Regions from separate parts of the Streptomyces sp. DH10 genome, predicted to be linked through region 1. Evidence: riboswitches for the same ligand, from Rfam matches in the RefSeq annotation. Region 1 holds a riboswitch; the other holds the start of a gene.
The links. A riboswitch is a leader RNA that binds a small molecule or an ion and turns the genes downstream of it on or off. The one in region 1 is predicted to bind glycine.
Positions count from the first base shown of each region.

Region 1 (10,691 bases):
ACACGCGGGCGGACCAGCGTGGCGGGAGCGGCGAGTCCGGGAACCGGCTCCGCAAGGAGCTGCCCCAGGAAGTGTCCGCGTCGGCGCCCGCTGCCCAGGACACCCCGGACCAGGACACTCCGGGAGCGGGAGCGGGAGCGGGAGCGGAACCGGCGCCGGGACCGGAGCCAGTCCCCGCGCCCGAGCCTGATTCCGAGCCGCAGCTGACCGGACGGCAGCGGTTGGTGAAGGGGCTGTGGCCGCCGCGGGTCTCACGGGCGCAGCTCATCGTCGCGGTGCTGCTGTTCGGCCTCGGGTTCGGGCTGGCCGTGCAGGTGGCCTCGAACAGCGACGGTGACAGCGCGCTTCGCGGGGCACGGCAGGAAGATCTTGTCCGCATCCTCGATGAACTGGATGACCGTACGCAACGTCTTGAGGACGAGAAGCAGGGCCTCGAGAAGCAGCGTGACGAGCTGGAGAACAGCTCTGACCAGGCCGAGGAGGCCCGGAAGCAGACCATCGAGAAGGAGAGGCAACTCGGCATCCTGGCGGGCACGGTGGCCGCGCAGGGGCCCGGCATCACCATGACCATCGAGGACACGAAGGGGACGGTCGAGGCGGACATGTTGCTCGACGCGATCCAGGAGCTGCGCGCGGCGGGTGCCGAGGCGATTCAGGTGAACGGCGTGCGGGTCGTCGCGGGCACGTATCTGACGGACTCCGGCAAGGGTGTGAGCGTCGACGGGAACAAGATCAACGCGCCCTATCGTTTCAAGGTCATCGGCAAGCCGCAGGACCTCGAGCCGGCGCTCAACATCCCCGGAGGCGTGGTGCAGACTCTCGAGAAGGAACAGGCCAGGGTCACCATCGAGCGGTCGACCAAGATCGTCGTGGACGCCTTGCGGGCGGTGAAGCGGCCTGACTACGCTCGGTCGTCCTCCCAGTGAAGCGGGGGTGCATGGGCGACGTCCGGCGAGGGCATGAGGTTGCGGGGGGTCGGCGCACCGATTGGGTGGTGCGTGGTGGAAACTGTCTGGTGCAGACGGACGTTGTCAGGATGTCCGGGTCGGCCAGAGTGTTCAGTCAGGGTTCGTCCTGCCCCACGGGCGGGTCTGTTTCGGTCAAGGGGAATCGCCCGTGAAGTTGTTTGCGAAGTTGTTCGGCAAGAGCGCGCGAGAAGGCAGCGACAACGCGACCGCTCGCCATCGCGCACAGCCTGACGCGGAGGGCCAGCGGCCGCTGTTCCGGGACCAGGTCGGTGGCCCGGGCGGTGACGTTTCCGGAGGTCAGGGCGCGCCGTCGGTTGACCCTGCGCAGCCCGGCGGCATAGGTTTCGGGCAACCGTCAACCTCAGGTGCGGGTGGTGGGTTTTCCGACCCGTATGCGTCCAATGCCCCCGGTGGGCAGCCGCGGCAGGAGGATCCGATGTCGGCCCTGGTGTGTACGAGGTGCGGTAACCGCAACGCGGAGAACAGCCGCTTCTGCTCCAACTGCGGCGCGCCGCTGCGGGCTGGGGCGGCGGCGGAGCGTCCGTCCGAGACGACCTCCACCATCTCCATCTCCGGTCTCGAGGCCTACGACAGCGAGACCACCGGCCAGACGCCGATGCCGACGCTGTCCCCCGAGGCGCAGGCGGCCGTCGACGCGCTGCCGCTGGGCTCCGCGCTTCTGGTCGTGCGCCGCGGGCCGAACTCGGGCAGCCGCTTCCTGCTGGACGGCGATCTGACCACGGCCGGGCGCCATCCGCAGAGCGACATCTTCCTGGACGACGTGACCGTCTCCCGGCGTCATGTGGAGTTCCGCCGAGGTCAGGACGGTTCCTTCACCGTGGCCGACGTGGGCAGCCTGAACGGCACGTACGTGAACCGCGAGCGGATCGACCAGGTCGCCCTGAACAACGGCGACGAGGTGCAGATCGGCAAGTACCGGCTGGTCTTCTACGCCAGCCAGCGGGGCTACTGACCGGATTCCGTCCGGGGAACCCCGCGAAGGTCCGTCCGTCAGGGAAGGTCCATGCTTCAAACACCGAGCGGCGGTGCCGGGCACGGCGCCGCCGCCACGGACAGGCCGATGAGCATCGGCACGGTGCTGAACGTGCTGCGCGACGAGTTTCCCGAAGTCACCATCTCCAAGATCCGTTTCCTGGAGGCGGAAGGGCTCATCGAGCCGCAGCGGACCCCGTCGGGGTATCGCAAGTTCAGCGCACATGACGTCGAGCGTCTCGGTCACGTCCTGAGGATGCAGCGGGACCACTATCTGCCCCTGAAGGTGATCCGCGAGCACCTGGAGGCCATGGAGCGCGGTGAGGCCGTCCAGCTGCCGGCGCTGGGGCGTCAGCGTGACGGTGACACGGTGCCCGAGACTCCCGAGGCGCCCACGGCGGCCAGGATCGGGCGCGAGGAGCTGCTCGCCGCCGCAGGTGTCGGCGAGGAGGAGCTCAAAGAGTGGGAGTCGTACGGGCTCGTCACCCCACTGGGGGACGGGGTGTACGACGCGGAGGCGGCCACGGTGGCCTCCCTCATCGCCGAGCTGGGGCGGTTCGGGATCGAGCCGCGGCACCTGCGGGTGATGAAGGCCGCCGCCGATCGCGAGGCCGGGCTCGTGGACCAGGTGGTGGCCCCGCTGAAGCGGCACCGGAATCCGCAGACCAGGGCCCACGCGGAGGACCGCACCAGGGAGCTGGCGGGGCTCACGGTGAAGCTGCACGCCGCTCTGGTGCAGACGGCGCTCGGGATCCGGCTGCCCTGAGACGGCTGGTCGCGGAGGGCCGGATCAGGGGCCCGTTCCCGGCCCGACTACCCAAACATCCCGAGCACGGCCTAGGGTTACTGTGTGAACGAGCTCGATGTCGTAGGTGTCCGGGTGGAAATGCCCTCCAACCAACCGATCGTGCTGCTGCGTGAAGTGGGAGGCGACCGTTACCTCCCCATCTGGATCGGACCGGGGGAGGCGACCGCGATCGCCTTCGCCCAGCAGGGCATGGCTCCTGCGCGGCCGCTGACCCACGACCTGTTCAAGGACGTGCTGGAAGCCGTCGGTCAGGAGCTCACGGAAGTGCGCATCACGGACCTGCGTGAGGGCGTCTTCTACGCGGAGCTGGTCTTCGCCAGCGGCGTCGAGGTGAGCGCCCGTCCGTCCGACGCCATAGCGCTGGCCCTGCGCACCGGTACGCCGATCTACGGCAGTGACACGGTGCTCGACGATGCCGGTATCGCGATCCCGGACGAGCAGGAGGACGAGGTGGAGAAGTTCCGCGAGTTCCTCGACCAGATCTCCCCGGAGGACTTCGGCAGCAGCAGCCAGTGAGCCCCGAAATCCGGTAGGAGCCGGATGGCGGGGAGTATCGGTGGTCAGTGAGACGCCTGGGCGGCCTGGCGGACGATGTGGTCCGCGGCAGGGCCGCCCGCCGCATGTGTGGCGGGCGAATTGCCCGCATGTGCCTCGGGCGAGTGAGAGCGTCACGCGGCCCGTATCGGAGGCATTCGGCTAGCCTTTCCCCGCGGTGGGGCACGGGAAACCACTCTTAGGGTGATTATCACTCGGCGTGGCGAGTGTGGCGATCGTTGACGCACCCCTGGTGACTGCCTACCGTCGAGAAGGCAGGTCAAGGACGGAGGTCGGCGTGAGAAGCAGCGGCGACGGTACGGCTGGGGGCGGCCCCGAGCGCAGTCTCAGGGCGAGCGGTCCGTACCCTCCCCCGGGCTCACGGCTCCGCCCGAGCGGGGGGTGTCCCCAGCCCGGCGGCGTGGCTGGTCACGCTCCGCAGCGACCGACGGCCGTGCCGAGCAGCGGAGGGACGACGTCCATGGCGTCCGAGCAGATCGGCTATCGCGGGCCCACGGCCTGCGCGGCCGCCGGCATCACCTACCGGCAGCTGGACTACTGGGCCCGCACGGGCCTCGTCGAGCCGAGCGTGCGTCCCGCCTACGGGTCGGGGACGCAGCGGCTGTACAGCTTCCGGGACGTCGTCGTCCTGAAGATCGTCAAGCGGTTCCTCGACACGGGGGTCTCGCTCCAGAACATCCGCACGGCCGTCCAGCATCTCCGAGAACGCGGTTTCCGCGACCTGGAGCGGATGACGCTGATGAGCGACGGGGCGACGGTCTACGAGTGCACGTCACCGGACGAGGTCCACGCCCTGCTCCAAGGGGGACAGGGTGTCTTCGGGATCGCCGTGGGCGTGGTGTGGCGGGATGTCGAGAGCGCGCTGTCCCAGCTGCACGGGGAGCGGATCGACACCGGTGAGACGCTGGTCGGTTCCAACCCGGCGGACGAGCTGGCACGGCGGCGGAACCGGGCCGTTTGAGCCGTCCGGCAGTGTTGGTGCCCCGGAGGTCGTTGCGGGTGGGACGTTTCCGTGCCGGACTGAAAGCGGTTTCCCCGGAGGGGTCGGGGCGGTGGTCCGGGCGTTGTCAGTGGCGTAGGGCAGCATCGGAGATGTGAGAACCGCGCCCACGATCCTGCATCTCGACATGGATGCCTTCTTCGCCTCGGTAGAGCAGGCGTCCAAGCCGAGTCTGCGCGGGAAGGCCGTCGTCGTGGGCGGGCTGGGGCCGCGGGGCGTCGTGGCCACGGCGTCGTACGAGGCCAGGGTCTTCGGTGTGCATTCGGCGATGCCGATGGGGCAGGCCCGGCGGCTCGCGCCCAACGCCGCGTATCTCGTGCCGCGCTTCGCCTTCTACAAGGCGATCAGCGAGCGGGTGATGGAGCTGTTGCGGGCACTGTCGCCGCTGGTGGAGCCGCTGAGCCTCGACGAGGCGTTCGTGGACCTGGAGGCCGGGGAGGCGGCCTGGGACGAGCAGTCGGCGCGGCTGGTCGGGGCGCGGCTGCGCGCGGACATACGGGCCGTCACCGGCCTCACGGGGTCGGTCGGGCTCGCCGCCTCCAAGATGCTCGCGAAGATCGCCTCGGAGCAGGCCAAGCCCGACGGGCTGGTGGTGATCGAGCCGGGGACCGAGCGGGCGATGCTCGGGCCCATGTCGGTGCGGACACTGCCGGGGGTCGGGCCGGCGACGGGCGACCATCTGCGCCGGGCCGGGATCACCACGATCGAGGAGATCGTCGAGGCGGGCGAGGACGAGCTGGTCCGGCTGCTGGGAAAGTCGCACGGGCACGGCCTCTACGCCATGGCGCTCGCGCGCGACGACCGGCCCGTCGTGGCGGAGCGGGAGGCGAAGTCGGTGTCGGTCGAGGACACCTACGACGTGGACATCCACGACCGGGTGCGGGTCGGTCTCGAGGTGCAGCGGCTCGCCGACCGGTGCGTGCGGCGGCTGCGCGGGGCGGGCCTGTCCGGGCGGACGATCGTGCTGAAGGTACGGCGGTACGACTTCTCGACGCTCACCCGGTCCGAGACGCTGCGCGGGCCGACGGACGATCCCGCGGTGATCCGCGAGGCGGCGGCCCGGTTGCTCGACTCGGTTGACACGACCGGCGGTGTGCGGCTGCTCGGAGTGGGTGTCAGCGGCCTCGCCGACTACACCCAGGAGGATCTCTTCGCGCAGGCGGCGGGGGAGCGGACGGAGGCGCAGGGGCCGGTCGAGGAGCCTGCCGTGGCGCCGGCCGAGGAGCAGCCGGCGCTCGCCGAGCGGCGGTGGCCCGCCGGGCACGACGTACGGCACGCCGCGTTCGGGCACGGATGGGTGCAGGGCAGCGGTCTGGGGCGGGTCACGGTGCGGTTCGAGACGCCCGGCTCGGAGCCCGGGCGGGTGCGGACCTTCAGGGTCGACGATCCGGATCTGGAGCCGGCGGATCCGTTGCCGCTTGTTTTATCGAGACCGGAGGGCAGCCGCGGGCCGGAGGGCGGGTCCGAAGCTGTGGGGCTGCGGTCTGCTGCCCCTTAGACGGCCAGGCGGTCAGGCGGCCGGGCTGGAGGGCTCGGCGGGGCTTCAGGCCGTCTCGTCCGTGCCTGCCAGTTTGCCGAAGTCGTGGTCCGCGAGCGGGGAAGGTGCGGCGACGTCCAGGCCGTAGTGGTGGTAGAGCTGGAGTTCCTGTTCCGGGGAGAGGTGGCGGCCCACGCCGAAGTCGGGGGCGTCCTTGATCAGGGCGCGGTCGAAGGGCACGTGGAGGGCGCCGTCGATCAGTTCACTCGGCTCGAGCGGGACGAAGGCGTCCCGGCTGAACAGGCCGGTCCGTATGGCCGCCCACTCCGGTTCGCCGGTGGCGTCGTCGAGGTAGACCTCGTCGATCGTGCCGATCCTGGTTCCGTTGCGGTCGAACGCCTTGCGGCCGATCAGGTTGCGCGGATCGATATCGGTTCGCACGGGCCCTCCACGTGGTGGCAACTCATCCGTGAACACTACAAAACGGCACAATCGGGGAGGCGGCCACTCGAAGGTTCGTGCGTTGACCGCGCTGGTACGCTGGCAGCGGCTGCTGACCCCGTGCGGGAGAGTCCTCCAGACACCATCGGAGGCGCCGAAGGAGCAAATCCTCCCCGGAATCTCTCAGGCTCACGTACCGCACGGACGAGGTCACTCTGGAAAGCAGGGCGGGTGTCGACGGCTTCCGCTCTCACCGACGGTGAAAGCCGGAGGCCTTCGGGCGATCCGGTGAAGCTCTCAGGTCGAGATGACAGAGGGGGAGGCCGTTCGGGTACCCGTGCCGTGGTGCCCCTCGAAGGTCGTGTCGACCAGGAGGCCTCCGTAATGACCGCCCACCGCATTCCGCTCTCCGAGCTCGAAGAGGCAGTTCCCTTCGAGCAGCGCCACATCGGCCCCGACCACGAGGCCCGCGCCAAGATGCTCGCGCAGGTCGGCTACGGCTCGCTGGACGAGCTCACGGCCGCCGCGGTCCCGGCCGTGATCAGGAGCGCCGAGGCGCTGGACCTGCCGGGCGCCCGCAGCGAGGCCGAGGTGATCGCCGAGCTGCGCTCCCTCGCCGACCGCAACCAGGTCCTCGACTCCATGATCGGGATCGGGTACTACGGCACGTTCACGCCGCCGGTCATCATGCGCAACGTCATGGAGAACCCGGCCTGGTACACGGCCTACACGCCGTACCAGCCGGAGATCTCGCAGGGACGGCTCGAGGCGCTGCTCAACTTCCAGACCATGGTCGCCGACCTCACCGGACTGCCGACCTCCGGTGCCTCGCTGCTCGACGAGGGCACCGCGGCCGCCGAGGCCATGGCGCTGTCGCGGCGGCTCGGCAAGAACAAGAAGGGCCTCTTCCTGGTCGACGCGGACGCGCTGCCGCAGACCATCGCCGTGATCCAGACCCGGGCCGAACCGGCCGGCGTCGAGGTCGTCGTCGCCGACCTCGGCGAGGGCATCCCCGCCGACATCGCCGAGCGCGAGATCAACGGCGTGCTGATCCAGTACCCGGGCGCCTCCGGAGCCGTGCGGGACATCAAGCCGGTCATCGACCAGGCGCACGAGCTCGGGGCACTCGTCACCGTCGCCGCCGATCTGCTCGCGCTGACGCTCCTGAAGTCGCCCGGTGAGCTCGGCGCGGACATCGCCGTCGGGACGACGCAGCGCTTCGGTGTGCCGATGGGCTTCGGCGGTCCGCACGCCGGCTACATGGCCGTCAAGGAGAAGATGGCGCGCAGCCTGCCCGGGCGGCTCGTCGGCGTGTCCGTGGACGCGGACGGGAACAGGGCGTACCGGCTGGCGCTCCAGACGCGTGAGCAGCACATCCGCCGCGAGAAGGCCACCAGCAACATCTGCACCGCCCAGGTGCTGCTCGCCGTCATGGCGGGCATGTACGCCGTCTACCACGGCCCGGAGGGCCTGAAGGGCATCGCGCGGCGCACCCACCGGTACGCCACGGTCCTCGCCGCCGGGCTCGCGAACGGCGGGGTCGAGGTCGTACACGGCTCCTACTTCGACACGCTGACCGTGCGCGTCGAGGGCCGGGCCGCCGACGTCGTGGCCGCCGCGCGGGAGAACGGGGTCAACCTCCGTCTCGTCGACGCCGACCACGTCTCGATCGCCTGCGACGAGACCACCACGCGGGCCCAGCTGCGTGCCGTATGGGCCGCCTTCGGTGTCGAGGGGGTCATCGAGGCGCTGGACGCGGCCACCGAGGACGGGCTTCCGGACGCGCTGCTGCGGACCGACGAGTACCTGACGCACCCCGTCTTCCACCAGCACCGCTCCGAGACGGCCATGCTGCGCTACCTGCGCCGGCTGGCCGACCGCGACTACGCGCTCGACCGGGGCATGATCCCGCTGGGCTCCTGCACCATGAAGCTCAACGCGACCACGGAGATGGAGCCGGTCACCTGGCCCGAGTTCGGTCAGCTGCACCCCTTCGCGCCCGCCGGGCAGGCCGGGGGCTACCTCACGCTCATCCACGAGCTGGAGGACCGTCTCGCCGAGGTCACCGGGTACGACAAGGTGTCCCTCCAGCCGAACGCCGGGTCGCAGGGCGAGCTGGCCGGTCTGCTCGCCGTACGCGGGTACCACCGGGCCAACGGGGACGAGCAGCGCACGGTGTGCCTGATCCCGTCGTCGGCGCACGGGACCAACGCCGCGAGCGCGGTGATGGCGGGCATGAAGGTCGTCGTCGTGAAGACCGCCGAGGACGGCGAGATCGACGTCGAGGACCTGCGGGCGAAGATCGAGCAGTACCGCGACGAGCTGTCGGTGCTGATGATCACCTACCCGTCCACGCACGGGGTGTTCGAGGAGCACGTCGCCGACATCTGTGCGCAGGTGCACGAGGCGGGCGGGCAGGTCTACGTCGACGGGGCCAACCTCAACGCCCTCGTGGGGCTCGCCAAGCCGGGACACTTCGGCGGTGACGTCTCGCACCTGAACCTGCACAAGACCTTCTGCATCCCGCACGGCGGCGGTGGCCCCGGCGTCGGTCCGGTGGCGGTGCGCGAGCACCTCGCGCCGTACCTGCCCAACCACCCGCTCCAGCCCGAGGCGGGCCCGGAGACGGGGGTCGGCCCGATCTCCGCGGCGCCGTGGGGTTCCGCCGGCATCCTGCCGATCTCCTGGGCGTACGTCCGGCTCATGGGCGGCGAAGGGCTGAAGCGGGCCACGCAGGTCGCCGTGCTCAGCGCCAACTACATCGCCAAGCGGCTGGAGCCGCACTACCCGGTGCTCTACACCGGCCCCGGCGGGCTCGTCGCGCACGAGTGCATCATCGACCTGCGGCCGCTGACCAAGGCGACCGGGGTGAGCGTCGACGACGTCGCCAAGCGGCTGATCGACTACGGCTTCCACGCGCCGACGATGTCGTTCCCGGTGGCCGGGACGCTGATGATCGAGCCGACCGAGTCGGAGGACCTGGCCGAGCTGGACCGGTTCTGCGAGGCGATGATCGCCATCCGCGCGGAGATCGAGAAGGTCGGCTCCGGCGCGTGGCCCGCCGACGACAACCCGCTGCGGGGCGCCCCGCACACCGCCGGGACGCTCGCCGGGGAGTGGGAGCACGCCTACAGCCGTGAGGAGGCCGTCTTCCCGGCCGGGGTCTCGGTCGCCGACAAGTACTGGCCGCCGGTGCGCCGCATCGACCAGGCCTTCGGCGACCGGAACCTGGTGTGCTCCTGCCCGCCGCTGGACGCGTACGAGGACTGACCGGCCGGATCGGTCGCAGGGAGGGGCTCCGCGGTGCGGGGCCCCTCCCGTCATTCGGCGGCGAGGGACACCTCGGTCGACTTGATCAGGGCGACGACGGGGGTTCCGGCCGACAGGGCGAGGTCGTCCGCGGCGTCCCTGGTGATCACGGCGGTCAGCTCGCCGCCCTCGACGGTGACCCGGACGGACGCCATGGCGTCGCCGGTGGCGATGTCCGTGACCGTGCCGGGGAGTCGGTTGCGGATGGACAGGCCCTCGACGGGGGCCGTGGCCAGCGAGACCTCCGTCGACTTCACCAGGGCGCGCACGGCGCTGCCCGGCGCGAGACCGAGGTCGTCCGCCGCCTCTCGGGTGATCGCCGCGGTGAGGGCCTGGCCGCCGGTGAGGCGGACGCTGACCGTCGCCATGGCCTCTCCCGGTGTGACGGCGGTGACGGTGCCGGGGAACTGGTTGCGGATGCTCAGGCTCATGAGGGGCACGGTAGCCCGGTGAGTCCCCTATGCCGGGTATGCATGTGTTTGCGTCGCCTTGACCGTCGCCCAGACCGGGGCGCCGGGGTGCAGGTCGAGTTCGGCGGCGGCGACCGTGGTGAGGTCGGCGGTCAGGGGGAGTTCGCCGGTGAGGTCCGCGCGGATCTGGTCGCCGTGCGTCTCCAGTCCGGCGACCTCGCAGTGCCAGAGGTTGCGGGCGCTGGAGCCCGTGGGGCGGTCGCGGTACAGCGTCACCGCCCCGGGTGGGAACGCCACGAAGGCCGGGCCGGAGAGTTCTTCCGTGGTCGTGATGGCCGGGCCCGCGTCGAGCCGGACGGTGTGGCCCTCGGCCCGTCCCCGGTAGAGGTTGAGGCCGACGAGCCGGGCGATGTAGTCCGTGCGGGGATGGCGGGCGATGTGGGAGGGCGTGCCCTCCTGGACGACGTGGCCGTGCTCGACGACGACCAGGCGGTCGGCCAGCACCATGGCGTCCAGTGGGTCGTGAGTGACGAGGACGGCCACGGCCTCGAACTCGGCGAGATGACGCCGGAGCTGGGCACGCACCTCCAGACGGGTGCGGGCGTCGAGTGCGGCGAGGGGCTCGTCCAGGAGCAGCAGCCGGGGCCGGGTGGCCAGGGCCCTGGCCACGGCCACGCGCTGGGCCTGGCCGCCGGAGAGACGGCGGGGCTTGGCGCCGGCGTGGTCGGCC
Region 1 is NZ_JARVKU010000001.1:763,001-773,691, reverse strand. Features, by position in the region: gene QC385_RS03445 (DUF881 domain-containing protein) at 1-926, shown strand, start outside; gene QC385_RS03440 (FHA domain-containing protein) at 988-1,941, shown strand; gene ftsR (transcriptional regulator FtsR) at 1,993-2,727, shown strand; gene QC385_RS03430 (bifunctional nuclease family protein) at 2,812-3,285, shown strand; gene QC385_RS03425 (MerR family transcriptional regulator) at 3,602-4,285, shown strand; gene QC385_RS03420 (DNA polymerase IV) at 4,419-5,822, shown strand; gene QC385_RS03415 (PRC-barrel domain-containing protein) at 5,868-6,242, opposite strand; glycine riboswitch at 6,356-6,451, shown strand; gene gcvP (aminomethyl-transferring glycine dehydrogenase) at 6,627-9,512, shown strand; gene QC385_RS03405 (TOBE domain-containing protein) at 9,563-9,982, opposite strand; gene QC385_RS03400 (ABC transporter ATP-binding protein) at 10,010-10,691, opposite strand, start outside.

Region 2 (10,691 bases), on a different contig from region 1:
GGGCCGTCCGGCCGTACGAGGCGCTGCTCGCCCTGCTCACCGACGGAGAGCTGCCCGGCGAGACCCCCGAGCCCAGCCGCGGCGCGGCCATGGTGCTGCTGCCCAAGGACGGGCGCCCGGCGGACGAGGTGGCCATGGCCGCGCTCGCCCGCCCGCGGGTCGTCCTCGCCGAGGACTGGCCCGGCACGGACACCGTCGTGGCGGTCGTCGTCACCGAGGACCCGGCCGACCTGCCCGCGGCCGTCGCGGAGATCCGCGAGGCGGCCAGGTGACCGCAGAGCCCGCGCCCGCGCGCCTTCGACGAGCTGACGCGCCTCACCGGCAGGGGCGGCGACAGCGCCTTCCGCCGGGACTGCCGCGACCGCCAGGACTGCCGGGACCGCCGCGACCGTGGCGGCCGCCGCCCGGCGCCGCCCGGGCTGTCAGCACTCGATGATGTTGACGGCCAGCCCGCCCCGCGCCGTCTCCTTGTACTTCACCGACATGTCCGCGCCGGTGTCCTTCATCGTCTTGATGACCTTGTCCAGGGACACCTTGTGGGAGCCGTCGCCGCGCATCGCCATGCGCGCGGCCGTGACGGCCTTCACCGCGGCCATGCCGTTGCGCTCGATGCACGGGATCTGCACCAGGCCGCCCACGGGATCGCAGGTCAGGCCGAGGTTGTGCTCCATGCCGATCTCGGCGGCGTTCTCGACCTGCTCCGGGGAGCCGCCCAGCACTTCGGCCAGGGCGCCCGCCGCCATCGAGCAGGCCGAGCCGACCTCGCCCTGGCAGCCGACCTCGGCGCCGGAGATGGACGCGTTCTCCTTGAACAGCATGCCGATCGCGCCCGCGGCGAGCAGGAAGCGGACCACGCCCTCCTCGTCGGCGCCGGGCACGAAGTTCATGTAGTAGTGCAGGACCGCCGGGATGATGCCGGCCGCGCCGTTCGTCGGTGCGGTGACGACCCGGCCACCGGCCGCGTTCTCCTCGTTGACCGCCATCGCGTAGAGCGTGATCCACTCCATGGCGAGGGCCTTCGGGTCGCCCTCGGAGCGCAGCTTGCGGGCGGTGTTCGCGGCCCGGCGGCGCACCTTCAGACCGCCCGGCAGGATGCCCTCGCGGGACATGCCGCGCGCCACGCACGCCTCCATCACCCGCCAGATCTCCAGCAGGCCGGCGCGGATCTCCTCCTCGGTGCGCCAGGCCCGCTCGTTCTCCAGCATCAGCGCGGAGATCGACAGGCCCGTCTCCCCGGCGATGCGCAGCAGCTCGTCGCCCGTGCGGAAGGGGTACTTCAGCACGGTGTCGTCGAGCTTGATGCGGTCCGCGCCGACCGCCTCCTCGTCGACGACGAAGCCGCCGCCGACCGAGTAGTACGTCCTCGACATCAGCTCCGCGCCCGAGGCGTCGTACGCCCACAGGGTCATGCCGTTCGCGTGGTACGGCAGCGCCTTGCGGCGGTGCAGGACCATGTCGTCGTCGTAGGAGAACGCGATCTCCTGCTCGCCCAGCAGCTGGAGCCGGCCGCCGGTCCTGATCGCCTCCACCCGTGCGTCGGCCGTCTCCACGTCCACCGTGCGCGGCGAGTCGCCCTCCAGGCCGAGCAGCACCGCCTTGGGCGTGCCGTGGCCGTGGCCGGTGGCGCCGAGCGAGCCGTAGAGCTCCGCGCGGACCTTCGCGGTCGGGGCCAGCAGCTCCTCGTTGCGCAGCCGTCGCGCGAACATCCGGGCCGCGCGCATGGGGCCGACCGTGTGGGAGCTGGACGGGCCGATGCCGATCGAGAACAGGTCGAAGACCGAGATGGCCACGGGAACTCCTGACTACGGGGGTGGTGCAGAGGGGGTGGGCGCCGCGCCGCTCGTGGCCGCACGGCGCCCGAAAGGTTTCTTCGTTATGTGTTCAGACCCGGGTACAGCGGGTGCTTGTCGGCCAGGGCCTTCACCCGGGCCTTGAGGGCCTCCACGTCGTACGACGGCTTCAGCGCCTCGGCGATGACGTCCGCGACCTCCGCGAAGTCCTCCGCCCCGAACCCGCGCGTGGCCAGGGCCGGCGTGCCGATCCGCAGACCGGACGTCACCATCGGCGGACGCGGGTCGTTCGGGATCGCGTTCCGGTTGACCGTGATGCCCACCTCGTGGAGGCGGTCCTCGGCCTGCTGTCCGTCCAGCTCCGAGTGGCGCAGGTCGACCAGGACCAGGTGCACGTCCGTGCCGCCGGACAGGACGTCCACGCCCACGGCCCGGACGTCGTCCTTCACCAGACGCTCGGCCAGGATGCGGGCACCCTCCAGCGTACGGCGCTGGCGCTCCTTGAAGTCCTCCGAGGCCGCGACCTTGAAGGAGACCGCCTTGGCCGCGATCACATGCTCCAGCGGACCACCCTGCTGACCGGGGAAGACGGCGGAGTTGATCTTCTTGGCCAGTTCGGCCGTGGAGAGGATCACACCGCCGCGCGGGCCGCCCAGCGTCTTGTGGGTGGTCGTGGTCACCACATGCGCGTGCGGTACCGGGTTCGGGTGCAGCCCCGCCGCCACGAGCCCGGCGAAGTGGGCCATGTCGACCATCAGGTACGCGCCGACCTCGTCCGCGATCCGGCGGAAGGCGGCGAAGTCCAGCTGCCGCGGGTAGGCCGACCAGCCCGCGACGATCAGCTTCGGCTTGGACTCCTTGGCCAGCCGCTCGACCTCGGCCATGTCGACCCGGCCGTCGTCGCCGACGTGGTAGGCGACGACGTCGTAGAGCTTGCCGGAGAAGTTGATCTTCATGCCGTGGGTCAGGTGCCCGCCGTGCGCGAGGTTCAGACCCATGATGGTGTCGCCCGGCTTGAGCAGCGCGAACATCGCGGCGGCGTTGGCCTGGGCGCCCGAGTGCGGCTGCACGTTGGCGTGCTCGGCGCCGAACAGCTCCTTGACCCGGTCGATCGCGATCTGCTCGACCACGTCGACGTGCTCGCAGCCGCCGTAGTAGCGGCGGCCCGGGTAGCCCTCGGCGTACTTGTTGGTGAGGACCGAGCCCTGCGCCTCCATGACCGCGACCGGCGCGAAGTTCTCCGAGGCGATCATCTCGAGGGTGGACTGCTGCCGGTGCAGCTCCGCGTCGACCGCGGCGGCCACGGCCGGGTCGAGCTCGTGCAGGGGTGTGTTCAGGACGGACATACGGCTACGCCTCCTCAGCCGGCGGAGAAAGCGGTGTACTCGTCGGCGGAGAGCAGGTCGCCCGGCTCGTCCGTGACCCGCACCTTGAACAGCCAGCCGCCCTCGAAAGGGGCCGAGTTCACCAGCGACGGGTCGTTCACGACGTCCTCGTTGACCTCGGTGACCTCGCCGGAGACGGGGGAGTAGAGGTCGGACACCGACTTGGTCGACTCCAGCTCGCCGCAGGTCTCGCCCGCGGACACGGAGTCACCGACCTCGGGGAGCTGGACGAAGACCACGTCGCCGAGCGCGTTGGCCGCGTGCTCCGTGATGCCGACCGTCGCGACGCCGTCCTCGGCGGCCGACAGCCACTCGTGCTCCTTGCTGTAACGCAGCTGCTGGGGGTTGCTCATGGCCTGGATTCTCCTGTACGCGCGGGAGTGCTGTTGACGGGGGGACTGCTGGTGAGCTGGAACGACGGACCGCGGGGACGCCTGCCGCGGTCCCCGGCCAGTGTCTACTTCTGCCGCTTGTAGAACGGCAGCGCCACGACCTCGTACGGCTCGTGACTGCCCCGGATGTCCACGCCCACGCCGGGCGTGCCGGGCGCGGCGTGCGCGGCGTCGACGTACGCCATCGCGATCGGCTTGCCGAGCGTGGGGGAGGGGGCGCCGGAGGTGACCTCGCCGACCGCCTCGCCGCCGGCCACGACCGCGTACCCGGCGCGCGGGACGCGGCGGCCCTCGGCGACGAGCCCGACCAGCACGCGCGGCGGGTTCTGCTCGGCGCGGGCGGCGGCCTCGACCAGGGCCTCGCGCCCCACGAAGTCGCCCTCCTTCTCGAACTTCACCACGCGGCCGAGACCGGCGTCGAAAGGCGTCAGGGAGGTGCTCAGCTCGTGCCCGTACAGCGGCATGCCCGCCTCCAGGCGCAGCGTGTCGCGGCAGGACAGCCCGCAGGGGACCAGTCCGGCGCCCTCGCCCGCCTTGGTCAGGGCCTGCCACAGCTCGACCGCGTGCTCCGGCTTCACGAACAGCTCGAAGCCGTCCTCGCCGGTGTAGCCGGTGCGGGCGATCAGGGCCGGGACGCCCGCGACCGTGCCCGGCAGACCGGCGTAGTACTTCAGGCCGTCGAGGTCGGCGTCGGTGAGGGACTTCAGGATCCCCGGCGACTCCGGACCCTGCACGGCGATCAGCGCGTAGGCGTCCCGGTCGTCGCGCACCTCGGCGTCGAAGCCCGCGGAACGTTCCGCCAGGGCGTCCAGCACGACCTGGGCGTTGGAGGCGTTGGCGACGACCATGAACTCGGTCTCGCCCAGCCGGTAGACGATCAGGTCGTCGAGGATGCCGCCGTCGGCCCGGCAGATCATGGTGTAGCGGGCGCGGCCGGGCTTGACGCCGCCGATGTTGCCCACCAGGGCGTAGTCGAGGAGGGCGGCGGCCTGCGGACCGGTGACGGTGATCTCCCCCATGTGGGAGAGGTCGAACAGCCCGGCCTTCGTGCGCACGGCGTTGTGCTCGTCGCGCTCGGAGCCGTAGCGCAGGGGCATGTCCCAGCCGGCGAAGTCGGTCATCGTCGCGCCGAGCGAACGATGCAGGGCATCGAGCGCGGTGTGGCGGAGTTCTCCTGTACTGCTCATCGGTCGGTCGTCTCCCAAGGGCAATGGGGGTACCTCCCGCGCGAGCTCGTTCGAGCGTGGGGGAGGGCGAGGTCGTTCCTCCCCATCTGTCATCGGAACCTGAGAGGTTCGCCATGAAGGACATGGCTTGCACCTTGGGTGGGACCGCCGAGGACGGCGGCCCGCTTTTCAGATGTGCCTCGCCCGCGCGGTAACGGGGCCTGAGAGATTCAAGGGAGGGACTTGCTCCTTCGGCGCCCCAGCGTCAGCGGTGCTGGGAACTCTCCCGCGCGGATTCAAACGGCCGGTATGCAGTTGGCGCGCACATCATTGCACGCATCGTCGCGGGGTGGCAGGGGCACACCCTGTAGCAGGCCTGTTGCAGGAAGAGGACTAAAAAGAGAGACATCGGGCATTACCTTCTCTTTACACTCAGCGGGGATGGGACTCCGTACCTGGCCCCAGGGGAGGACGATCACGGTGAACAGGACCACCGCGTACGCCACGACATCGGGCGTCGCGCTGCCCGACCAGCCGGCCGGTCCGGCACGGGCGGCCTGCGGCCCGCTGCCGGTGCCGGTCGTCCGCGATCTGCGCGAGCGCGCCGGCCACAGCCCGCACGCGCTGCTCTTCGGCCCCCGCGACCTCGTCGTGGTCACGGGCCTGCCCGGCAGCGGCAAGTCCACACTGATGCGGCGCACCGTGCCCGGCCGGCGCATCGACTCCCAGGACACCCGAGACCGCTGGGACGGCAGCATGCCGCGCTTCCTGCCGTACGCGGTCTACCGCCCGCTCGTCCGCCTGGCCCACTACGCCGGGCTGCGCCGCGCCCTGCGCACCGGCGAGGGCGTCGTCGTGCACGACTGCGGCACCCAGGCCTGGGTCCGCCGCTGGCTGGCCCGCGAGGCCCGCCGCCGGGGCGGCACCCTGCATCTGCTCATGCTCGCCGTCACCCCGGAGGAGGCCCTGGCCGGCCAGCGCGACCGCGGCCGCGGTGTCTCGCGGTACGCGTTCCTGCGCCACCGCGCGGCGACCACCCGCCTGCTGCACGCCGTGGAGCGGGGCGAACTGCCCGCGGGCTGCGGCTCGGCGATCCTCGTGGACCGGGACGCGGCGGACACCCTGCGCCGGATCGGGTTCACCGGCTGACCGCGGGCGGCCCGCGAGACGCTAGCCTTTGAGCCACAGCAGTGGTTCCAGGCAGGCGGTAGGCAGATGGACTTCCCGGCGGACTTCTCCGCGGACTTCCCGGCGCACACGCAGACCCACCCGCACGGCGGATGGCCAGGCAACGAACTGGAGGAGGTGCTCTCGGCCTCCCTCGGCGCCGGGCCGTCGGCCGGCGGGCGGATCGTCGAGGTGCTCGGCCGGAGTTTCGTCTGGGTCCCCCTGCCGAGCGGCGGCGGCCCGCAGAGCGGCCCCCTGGACCTGCCCGGCATCGAGATCGAGGGCCAGGCATACGTACCGGTGTTCAGCTCCGAGGAGCAGTTCCGCCAGGTCGTCGGCTCCCACATGTCGTACACCATCGCGCCCGCCGTGGAGTTCGCCCGCGGCCTGCCCCCGCACGCCGGGATAGTCGTCAACCCGGGCGGCGTGGTCGGCATACCGCTCCCGCCGCCCGCCGTGGCCGAGCTCTGCCGGGCCGGCCGGACGCCCCTGGACGGCCCCGCGAGCGGCGGCCGCGTCCGCCTCTTCGAGCCCGACTGGCAGGACGACCCGGTGGACTTCCTCGCCGCCGCCTCCGCCGAGTTCGAGGCGATCGGCGTCGTCGTCACCGCCCGCCGCTGCCTCGCCGCGATCGAGACCGCCGACCCGGTGATGTTCGTGGGCGTCGAACTCTCCCAGTGGGAAGGCGACCTGCGGGCCCTCCCCCTGGACGCCCTGTCCCGGGCCGTGACCAGGTCCCCGGCCCCGTGGCCGGTCAACCTGATCCTCCTGGACGTGGCGGAGGACCCGGTGGGTCACTGGATGCGGGAGCGGGTGCGCCCCTTCTTCCAAGGGGTTCACTAGCAGATCTTTCACAGGGCTCACCGGCGAACGCTCACAGGAGTGAGGCCCGCGGCCGGACCCGCACCAGCCGGACGAGGCAAGTCCCGAGTCGGCGGGCGGGCTTAAGCTAGGTCACGGTCGAGGCGTTGTACGAAGGGGCGGTAAAGGTGAGCGCGAGCGGCACGGCCGCGGCCGGACAGGTCGAGCACATGCTGCGCCAGGTCACGCCCGGGCGTTACGACGCCTACGAGGCACTCCTGCGCGCGCTCGCGACCCCGCACTCCGGACAGATCTGGATGCTCCTCTGGCACGGCCAGGCGGGCTCCCCCGACGCCCAGTACGGGAACATGGAGGTCGACGGCTACGGCTACGCCCCGTGTGTGACCTCCGCCCAGGAGCTCTCGGCCAGCGGCTGGAACCGTTCTTACGAGGTGGTCGACGGAGTCGACGTCGCCCGCGCCCTCTACCCCGACCACTACGGCCTGTGGCTCAACCCGCACGCCCCCGGCGGCGGCGTCGGCATCCCCTGGCTCGACCTGCGCCGGATCGCCACGGGCCTGGACCGCCAGCCCGCCGGCCCGCTGCGGCTGTCCGAACCGGCCATCGAGATCCCGCAGTTCTACGCCCTGCTCGCGCAGAACGCCCACCGCACCCCGGCCGTCCGCTCACTGCGCCGGGCCTGGGTGCAGCCCGCGCTGGGCGCGCCGTATCTGGCCATCGGACTGGACGTGTACGACACCTCCCCGCCGGCCGTGGATTCCGTGCGCGCGATGATGCAGCAGTCCCTCGGTGCCGTACCGGACGGGCTGCCCGTCTCCACCGTCGCCATGTCCGACGAACACGACCCGGTCGCCATGTGGCTGCGCGCGAGCGCCCGCCCCTTCTACGACCGCGAGGCCCACGCCACGGCCCCCGTCCAGGCCCCGGCCTCCGGCTACGGCTTCCCCCCGGCGCAGGGCAGGTACTGACCGGCCCGCACCGGCCGTTGCCGCACCGGCCGTCGCCGCGCCGGTGCCAGGTGCTTTGCGTGCAATGCGCAGGTTTCAACGCCATATCGTCCGGACCACGTGCCCGCGTGTCCGGATAACGGAATCCCCCAGTCGGCATCACGGTTGCGCATACTTTCTCCACCAGGCCTGGCGTGTGATCGTGAGCGCGTTGAAGACTCGCCTCTCAGGCGCGAGGCCGTCGATCCTGTGAGCGATACCAAAGCGAAGGATCGGCCTGACGGTGGCCGTACCATCTGCGGACGCCACGCCATAGCCAAAGTGGATCAAGCCCCCGACAACGGTGGGCAAGGGGCCGGTGACCACCGGCGAGAAGGGGCAGGGCACTTGTGACGGCACCGATCGAGACCACCGGATCGCAGGCCGAGGCCCAGCCGGAGGCCGTGCTGGCGGGTGTGAAGTCCCAGAACATCGAGGGCCGGTCTCTCGGGCAGATCGCCTGGACCCGCTTCAAGCGCGACAAGGTGGCGGTGGCGGGCGGCGTCGTGGTCGTGCTGCTCATCCTGACGGCCGCCCTGTCCCGCCCGCTGCAGTCGCTGCTGGGCCTCGACCCCAACGCCTTCCACCAGGACCTCATCGACCCCAACACCACGCTCCCCAAGGGCGACTTCGGCGGCATGAGCTGGGACCACCCGCTCGGTGTGGAGCCGAAGTTCGGGCGCGACATCCTCGCCCGCATCCTTGAGGGCTCCTGGGTCTCCCTCGTCGTCGCCTTCGGAGCGACGGTGCTGTCCAATGTGATCGGCACCGTGCTCGGCCTGATCGCGGGCTACTACGGCGGGCGCGTCGACGCGGTCATCAGCCGGATGATGGACACCTTCCTGGCCTTCCCGCTGCTGCTCTTCGCCATCGCCATCTCGGCGACGCTCCAGGGCGGCGCCTTCGGGCTCGAGGGCCTCCCGCTGCACATCCTCGTGCTGATCTTCGTCATCGGCTTCTTCAACTGGCCCTACATGGGCCGCATCGTCCGCGGTCAGACGCTGGCGCTGCGCGAGCGGGAGTTCGTCGACGCCTCCCGGGGGATGGGCGCTTCCGGGCCGTACATCCTGTTCAAGGAGCTGCTGCCGAACCTGGTCGCGCCGATCATCGTCTACTCGACGCTGCTCATCCCGACCAACATCCTCTTCGAGGCCTCCCTCAGCTTCCTCGGCGTGGGCATCCAGCCGCCGCAGGCGTCGTGGGGCGGCATGCTCAACCAGGCCGTGGACTTCTTCGAGGTCGATCCGCAGTACATGCTCGTCCCCGGTCTCGCCATCTTCATCACCGTACTGGCCTTCAACCTCCTCGGTGACGGCCTCCGGGACGCTCTCGACCCCCGCAGCCGCTGACGTCTGCGGTCGCGGCCGGTGCCGCGTCCAGCCCAAGTGTTCAACTTCAGAAGGGGAATCCGACCATCATGCGAAGGTCAGCAATTGCCGTCGCCGCGGCCATCAGCAGTGCCAGCCTCGTGCTGGCGGGCTGCAGCAAGGCCGACGACAACGGCGACGACGGCGGCAGCAAGGCCACCGCCGACGCCGCCACGAAGTCGGTCGTGAACACCTCGACGGAGAAGGGCGGCACGGTCACCTACGCGATGTCCGACGTCCCGGACTCGTTCGACCCGGGCAACACGTACTACGCGTACATGTACAACTTCAGCCGTCTCTACGCGCGTCCGCTGCTCACCTTCAAGCCGGCTCCCGGCGAGAAGGGCAACGAGATCGTGCCGGACCTCGCGGAGTCCAAGGGCAAGTCGTCCGACGGCGGCAAGACCTGGACGTACAAGCTCCGTCAGGGCGTGAAGTACGAGGACGGCACCGAGGTCACCTCGGCGGACGTCAAGTACGCGGTGGAGCGCTCGAACTTCGCCCGTGACGTGCTCTCCCTCGGCCCGAACTACTTCGCCCAGTTCCTGGACGGCGGCGACAAGTACAAGGGCCCGTACAAGGACAAGAGCGGCAAGGGCCTGGCGTCGATCGAGACGCCGGACAAGCACACGATCACCTTCAAGCTCAAGCAGCCGTTCACGGACTTCGACTACCTGGTCACCGCCCCGCAGACGGCTCCGGTGCCGAAGGCCAAGGACACCGGCGTCGACTACACCAAGAAGATCGTCTCCTCCGGCTCGTACAAGTTCCAGAGCTACCAGGAGGGCAAGTCGGTCACCCTGGTGCGCAACCCCGAGTGGGACGCCAAGACCGACCCGCTGCGCAAGCAGTACCCGGACAAGATCGTGGTCAACCTGAAGGTCAACCAGGCCACCATCGACAAGGACCTGATGGCCGGCACCACCACCGTCGACCTCGCGGGCCGCGGCGTGGACACGCAGACCCAGGCCCAGCTGCTCAACAACAAGGACAAGAAGGCCAACACCGACAACACCTACGGTGGCCGTCTCGTCTACGCGGCGCTCAACACCACGGTCAAGCCGTTCGACAACGTCGAGTGCCGCAAGGCCGTGCAGTACGCCATCGACAAGGTGGCCGTGCAGACCGCCCAGGGCGGCCCGGTCCGCGGTGACATCGCCTCCACGGTCCTGCCGCCGGACGTGATCGGCTACCAGAAGTTCGACTCCTACCCCACCCAGGGCAACAAGGGTGACGCCACCAAGGCCAAGGGGCACCTGAAGGCCTGTGGCCAGGAGAAGGGCTTCAAGACCTACATCTCCGCGCGCAGCGACCGTCAGCAGGAGGTCGACGCGGCCACGGCGATCATCGACTCGCTGAAGAAGATCGGCATCAACGCCGAGATGAAGCAGTACCCGTCCGGCAAGTACTTCACGGACTACGCCGGTGTCCCCGCCTTCGCCAAGAAGCAGAACATCGGCATCATGATGATGCAGTGGGGCGCCGACTGGCCGACCGGCTACGGCTTCCTGAACCAGATCCTCAACGGCAAGGCCATCAGCACCTCCGGCAACACGAACCTCTCGTCGTTCGACAACGCCGAGGTCAACAAGCTGCTCGACGAGTCCATCCAGAAC
Region 2 is NZ_JARVKU010000013.1:158,167-168,857, forward strand. Features, by position in the region: gene QC385_RS26060 (ATP-grasp domain-containing protein) at 1-272, shown strand, start outside; gene QC385_RS26065 (L-serine ammonia-lyase) at 423-1,790, opposite strand; gene glyA (serine hydroxymethyltransferase) at 1,874-3,136, opposite strand; gene gcvH (glycine cleavage system protein GcvH) at 3,151-3,528, opposite strand; gene gcvT (glycine cleavage system aminomethyltransferase GcvT) at 3,633-4,754, opposite strand; glycine riboswitch at 4,831-4,932, opposite strand; glycine riboswitch at 4,933-5,032, opposite strand; gene QC385_RS26085 (AAA family ATPase) at 5,214-5,882, shown strand; gene QC385_RS26090 (enhanced serine sensitivity protein SseB) at 5,949-6,743, shown strand; gene QC385_RS26095 (enhanced serine sensitivity protein SseB C-terminal domain-containing protein) at 6,890-7,690, shown strand; gene QC385_RS26100 (ABC transporter permease) at 8,059-9,057, shown strand; gene QC385_RS26105 (ABC transporter substrate-binding protein) at 9,126-10,691, shown strand, end outside.
Region 2: linked by a shared signal. The riboswitch ahead of gcvT (glycine cleavage system aminomethyltransferase GcvT) and the one ahead of gcvP (aminomethyl-transferring glycine dehydrogenase) in region 1 are both predicted to bind glycine.